One region of the Shewanella sp. CAL98-MNA-CIBAN-0140 genome, then DNA from elsewhere that is predicted to be linked to it. Evidence: predicted binding sites of a transcription regulator. Region 1 holds the regulator's gene; the other holds the start of a gene.
What was found. Region 1 encodes sigma-54, which starts transcription at its own class of promoters, with help from an activator protein. Its sites were predicted from a motif close to GTTGGCACGNNNNTNGNNT; they were not measured.
Positions count from the first base shown of each region.

Region 2: a site for sigma-54 is predicted at 2,136-2,154, ahead of AAEY93_RS09725 (flagellar hook-length control protein FliK). Genes of this name have one in related genera too.

Region 1 is NZ_JBEOPI010000005.1:73,761-77,174, forward strand. It holds gene rapZ (RNase adapter RapZ) at 1-682, opposite strand, end outside; gene ptsN (PTS IIA-like nitrogen regulatory protein PtsN) at 679-1,122, opposite strand; gene hpf (ribosome hibernation promoting factor) at 1,125-1,412, opposite strand; gene AAEY93_RS04180 (RNA polymerase factor sigma-54) at 1,438-2,922, opposite strand; gene lptB (LPS export ABC transporter ATP-binding protein) at 3,065-3,414, opposite strand, start outside.
Region 2 is NZ_JBEOPI010000015.1:56,428-59,841, reverse strand. It holds gene AAEY93_RS09725 (flagellar hook-length control protein FliK) at 1-2,011, opposite strand, end outside; gene AAEY93_RS09720 (MlaA family lipoprotein) at 2,355-3,134, shown strand; gene AAEY93_RS09715 (response regulator) at 3,199-3,414, shown strand, end outside.

The DNA.
Region 1 (3,414 bases):
TTTCAAATAGGTTTTCAATTTGCCAAATGAACTTGTTGACCAATGGCTGACGCCCTAAAAATTCTTGTACGGGTTCGTCTAATCCTGTCAATGGGCGCAATTCTATTTCCCAGTGTGGATTGGGCAAAAAGCGTACATCAAACATAAAATCCGCTTCAGTCGGCATGCCGTGCTTAAAGCCAAAAGACTCAAAGTTAATGACCAATTCTTTATCGACACTGCCTAGTAGTATTTGCCTAACTTGGTCGCTTAACTCGTAGATATTTAGCGCCGAAGTGTCAATGTAATGGTCAACAATTTTTGCGGTAGGCTCAAGTAAACGGCCTTCTAATTTGATCGCTTCTTGCAGTGAAATATGATTTTTAGATAACGGGTGCAATCGGCGTGTTTCGCTGTAGCGTTTAAGTAACACTTTATCATTGGAATTTAGAAAGAAGCTGATAATTTCAGTGTCATGTTCAAGTAGGGCTAATTGGTCTTGAAGCACTTTGCCTTGTTCAGCAATGTTGCGGACATCAACACTAATCGCAACTAAATCATTACTGCCCTTGAGCTGAGCGAGTAATGTGCCAATGAGGGGTAGAGGCAAATTATCGACACAATAATATCCTAGGTCTTCTAATACTCTTAAGGCAACGGATTTCCCTGAACCTGAACGTCCCGATACTATGACAAGTTTCATGCAGTTATAACCCGATAAAGTTCTGTTGCGTTGTGGCTTTTGCGAAGCTGTTTCAATATTTGCTTATCGCTGAGCTTTTTAGCCATACTCGATAACGTGCCTAAATGTTGTTGGCACTGGTCTGCAGGTACTAACAAAGCAAATAAAATATCCACGGGCTGCTTATCAATTGCATCAAAGGCAATGGCTTCTTCACATTTAACAAATATCGCGATGGGGTGATCGATGGTCGTTAATCGACCATGAGGTATCGCAATGCCATTTCCTATACCTGTGCTACCCATTTTTTCTCTCGCTAATAGGCTTTCAAAAACCTCTTGCGAAGACAGGGTTGGATACTGGGCAGCGACTAAATTGCTGATGAGTTCCAGTACTTTTTTCTTACTGCCCGGTGTGGCACAGGTAGTGCATTCCGGCTGCAGAATGGTACAAAGTTCCATCGTTAGTGTTTTGTATACTTCTCTTTGTGTTTAATTACCTGACGGTCGAGTTTATCGATCAGGGCGTCTATTGCAGCATACATATCAGTATTTTCTGACATAGCAAAAATCTCTGCGCCATTAACGTGGATTTTGGCTTCTGCTTTTTGTTGTAATTTGTCTACATGGAGTACAACGTGTACATTATGGATCTGATCGAAGTGTCGTTCAAGCTTTGAAAATTTACCATTAACATACTCACGTAAAGATTCAGTTATTTCGACATGACGTCCAGTCAGATTTATATCCATAGAAAATCCTCCACAACCTTGTAGGTTATAAACTCTTACGTTGGTTTGAGGGCGGGATTAGCATTGCTTCTCGGTATTTTGCAATCGTACGACGAGCAACGTTTATGCCTTGTTCTGCCAGAAGTTGAGCCATTTTACTGTCACTCAATGGTTTTTTCTGGTTTTCTGCGGCAACCAGCTTTTTGATAAAAGCACGAATTGCTGTTGATGAGCATTCCCCGCCATCGTCAGTGCTGACATGGCTAGAGAAGAAGTACTTTAGTTCAAATAGTCCACGTGGGGTGTGCATATATTTTTGTGTGGTGACTCGTGAAATTGTCGATTCATGCATTTCTACTGCTTCAGCAATATCATTTAGCACCATAGGTTTCATGGCTTCTTCACCGTATTCAAAGAAGCCTTGCTGAAATTGCACAATGCAATTTGCCACTTTGAGTAGAGTATCATTGCGGCTTTCGATACTTTTAATAAACCATTTAGCCTCTTGCAAATGGCCTCGAATAAATTGACTGTCAGACTGATTTTTACTGCTTCTAGCCATGGCGGCGTATTGCTGATTAACGCCAATTTTGGGCATATTGTCTGGGTTTAACTCTACAACCCAACGGCCATTTTTCTTTAGTACCGTGACATCGGGAATAACGAATTCGTCATCGGTGGCGGTGATCAATAAGCCTGGACGAGGATTGAGTGATTGGATTAGGGTGATGGCGTCACGTAACTCATTTTCTTTTAGCTTAGTTTTGCGCATCAATAATCTAAAATCACGCCCAGCAATTAAGGTTAAATAGTCTTTGATTAGCAAACGGGCATTATCGATATGGGGTGTGGTGTTAGAGAATTGCGCTAATTGGATCAATAAACATTCACTTAAATCACGTGCAGCAACACCAACGGGATCAAAGTGTTGAATTCGTTTTAATACAGCTTCAACTTCATCTAACTCAACATTTTCGTCACCCATGGCTTCGAGAATATCGTCGGTACTTTGGGTTAAATAACCGCGTTCATCCACGGCGTCGATGATCGCTGTGGCAATGGCAAGATCGGTCTCTGAAAATGGAGTGAGATTTTTCTGCCATTCTAAATGTTCATACAGACCTTCGGTGGTTTCACCTTGAAACGGCATGTCATCATCGCGCATGCTAGCACTACCTGAACCTGACATCGGCGAGGCGGTGTACACTTCATCCCATGTAGTATCCATGGCTAAATCATCCATGGTTTCTTTGGTCATAGATTCTGCTGTGTCGACTGTTGAGGTGTCTTTTTCAATATTGACAATGCTGTTGTCACTGAAGTCTGTATCAGCTTGGTCGCGATTTTCTTTTACGGGGTCTTTTGCTTCAGAAAACTCATCTTCTATTTCAAGTAATGGATTTGAATCCAATGCTTGTTGGATTTCTTGCTGTAGCTCCAATGACGATAATTGCAGTAAGCGAATGGCTTGCTGCAATTGTGGGGTCATGGTTAAGTGTTGACCCATTTTAAGTTGGAGTGACGCTTTCATTTACCGCTTATCCCTAGATGATTTCCATAAAAGTGACAATTTATAAAACTGTAATGGATTGTCACGTACATCAATGATGTTTAACGCTGTTTAGATATCGTTCAATCAAATGAGTTAGATAGACTAAAGGCCCGTAAAGTAACTATAGCTTGAATTGTTCACCTAAGTACACCGCCCGAACTTGTTGATTGCTCAATACCTCATCAGGTGTGCCTTCGGCAATTAAATTACCTTGGCTGACGATATAAGCTCGCTCACAGACATCTAACGTTTCACGTACGTTATGGTCGGTAATTAATACTCCTAGACCTCGGCTTTTAAGTTGTTGAATGATTTTTTTTATGTCGATGACAGAAATCGGATCAACACCAGCAAAGGGCTCATCGAGTAGAATAAATTTTGGATTGGCGGCTAAAGCGCGCGCAATTTCAACACGACGACGTTCACCACCCGATAACGACATGCCTAGGCTGTCTCGAATATGGGTAATAT
Region 2 (3,414 bases), on a different contig from region 1:
TTTTATCTGATAATGCTTGGTTAAAGCTTTCTACTTTCGCCAGTAGCATTTGGTTATTGCCTTTAAATTGAATATCCAGCACTTCAGCTTGTTTATGCGCACAAATCAATAATGACCCTTGAGCTAAGTTAAATTTGAGTTGCAGTTTCCATCCTGCTTTTTTATCTTTGTCTGGATCATTTTCTTGTTCAAACTTACCTTCAAATTGCTCATCGCGTTGGTTAATTGAGTAGGGCAGGGCAAAGTACCATGTCATGGGCTGATTGGGATCGGTGCTTGCCTGTTGGTAAAGTGCAATACTACTTGCTAATTGTGCCATTGAGTCTGCGCCACCTAGCTTGTCTAATGCCGCTAATAATCCTGAATTAGCGCTGAGTTTACTCAAGGTCCGTTGTTGCAATTGCGCAAAGTGGGCCTGAAGTTTTTCGCTGATCCCCGCCCCTGTTGATTTTGATTTCACCCCTAATAGTAATTGGAATAGGGTTGTGATGGCACTACCAGAAAAGAGTGGTGAGGGGTGTGAGCTCCCTGAATGACTCAGCGAGGTGTGGGCGAGGTTTAGCGCCGCTAAACTGTGCAGTTCACTGCTGAGTAATGCCGGATCGCTTAATGCACTTAATGGGTGAGGGCTTATTTGAGGTAAGTGTTTAAACAGTTCGCTGGCGAGATTATGAGGAATTTGTTGAGCTAGCTGCTGTTTTATTGGCATCGCACCTGCTTTTGATAAGGCTTTATTCAATACTTCTATTGGTGCTGGATCGCTACTTAACGTGTTGGGTAGCTCATTTTTCGCGCTATTTAGGATGGCGGGTGCGGTGCTAGATTTGGTTGTGTGCTGTTGCGCTAATAATGTTATCGGTAGCGTGACATGTTGTGCCGTGTTGGAAGTGGTGTTGGCTAGATTAGCTTGCTGTACCGTATTGGCGGTAGTGGTGTTGGGTAGATTAGCCTGCGGTGCCATGTTGCTAGTGTTTTTGGTTAGACTCGCTTGCTGTGCCGATAGTGTGGATTGGGTTTGTTGCTGTGTTACCGATGCCGCGGTTAATCCATAGGGAACTTTTTGTTGGCTATCATTTCCTTTAATCGCATTATCAATTTTTGGCAATGGTGTAGATTCTAGTTTTTTTAGAAACTGGCTGAGGATTTGTGCCGGTTCATTTTTAGTGATGATGATGTTTGTCGCTTGAGGCGACATGGCTGCTTGCGGCGTTGTTGTGAGTTTAGTTAAATTTACGCTTACTTCTGCAATGACGGGTGTTAGAGCAAGTTGTAGTTGCTGCTGTTGCACCACGACTTTGGCTAAATATTGGCCAGGATGTAGGGCGGTATTTGGTGATAGTTTGATGCTTGTGCCACCGGCAAACGTTAGTTGATTTTGGTCTTGGTCTATTACGGCTGTAGGCAGTGGATAACCTTGAGGCCTTGTTGCTAACGTTGTAAGCTGTTGTGTTGAAACACCATTTTGTTTTGCTAGTTCCTCAAGCGCTTGTGGTAAGGCAAGCTGAATGGGTTGTGCTAAAAGCACTAATTGAGTCGCGACCGTTTGGGCTGGCGATGTGATGGTTGACCCCGCTGAAGCCGTCAGAGGTGTTGACGCAGGAACTGGGTTATTGATGACTTCGACTTTGCCCTGGGGCTGATTTACGCTGGACGCGGCGCGTGCCAAAAGTTTAGCTTGATCGCTTGCAATCACGACTTGGGCTGTTTGTTGTAATAATTTTTGCAGTTCAGCGGTTTTGTTTAGTTGATATTGTTGATTTTCAATGGTGATGCTGACTTGTGCGCTTGCTGGTGGTTGCAAAACCTTGACCGCGAGTAATACTGGGGCTAAATCTGATTTTGTGGAAGATGACGTTGATAAAACGGATTTTTCATTTGACGTTTGCACCGGCAAAGAAGCGCTATCAGTTTGAGTTTGTTTACGATCTGACAGCGGTTTCTGACTTGCATCAGCAGGTTTAAATGTGACGGTATTAACCGCTTTTTTGGGAAGCGTTGTTGGCACTGTCATATAAATCCTATCAAACGAATATGTTTATCTATCGAAATCAACCAAGATGTCAGTGAAGAATATCAACTTCATTTACAATTTTTTGATTGATATTGTCAAAAGGCGCACTATCCTTAGCCCCCTGTTACCATTATTGGGGCAACTCATATGGTTTGATTACCATGATAATGAACGATTGCTGGCAACAGATACGTATAAGCAAGGACTGACTGTTAAATATTGTAAGATATCAGCCTAACACTTGCTTGCTAAATTATATCGACTTGAACAAAAATTGCTTTAATAAAAAGACAGAAATGGCAGTTTGTTGAGTGAGACCTTTTGTTATTTTAAAGAGAGTTATATGAAGTATAAATGGATATTACTTCAGGTGATCGTTGCTGTTAGCATGCCTGTGTATGCCGAAGCCGAAGCACCTCAAGTTGACACATCAACACTCGCTGCGGTTGAGTTCAAATACAATGATCCTCTCGATCCATTTGAAGGGATTAACCGCACAATGTGGGATTTTAACTATCTGCTTTTAGACAGATATATTATCCGCCCAGTCGCTCATAGTTATAAAGATTATGTTCCAAGCCCAGTAAGAACAGGGGTCAATAATTTTGTTTATAACTTAGAAGAGCCTAGCTCTCTAGTGAATAATACCCTCCAAGGTAAGTGGAAGTGGGCAGCTAATGCTGGCGGGCGTTTTACGGTTAATACCACCATAGGCTTACTGGGTTTAGTGGATGTTGCTGACATGATGGGGATGCATCGCAAACAAGACGATTTCAACGAAGTGTTAGGTTATTATGGTACGCCAAATGGTCCTTATTTTATGGCGCCATTTTATGGCCCAATCGTGACAAGAGAAATCGCCTCTGATTGGGTGGATGGTCTATACTTTCCTTTATCGGAATTAACGATGTGGCAGTCAGTACTAAAATGGGGCTTAAAAGGTTTGGATGCCCGCTCTAAAGCCATTGATCAAGAAAGATTATTAGACAATGCTCTTGATCCTTATGCTTTTGTAAAAAATGCTTATTTACAGCATATGGATTACAAAGTTTTTGATGGTGATGTTCCATCAAGTCAAGCAGATGATGAGTTACTTGATGAGTATTTAGATGAACTTGAATAGTCGAGGCATACAGGCTCCTCGACAGTTATGTCTGCGGGGTGTTGTATGTCTGTGAGGTTGTTGTATGGCACTAACTGATGTCAAGATCCTCTTTGTTGAAGATGACCCGATATTTCGCCATGTCGTTGCTGATTTTTTGCAGCAGCAAGGTGCTCGGGTTCAACAAGCATGTGATGGAAATGAAGGCATAACCCTTTTTTCCCATGCTATCTTTGATATTGTTATTGCTGACTTAAGCATGCCAGGCCTTGATGGTTTGTCTATGCTTAAGCAAATGCAA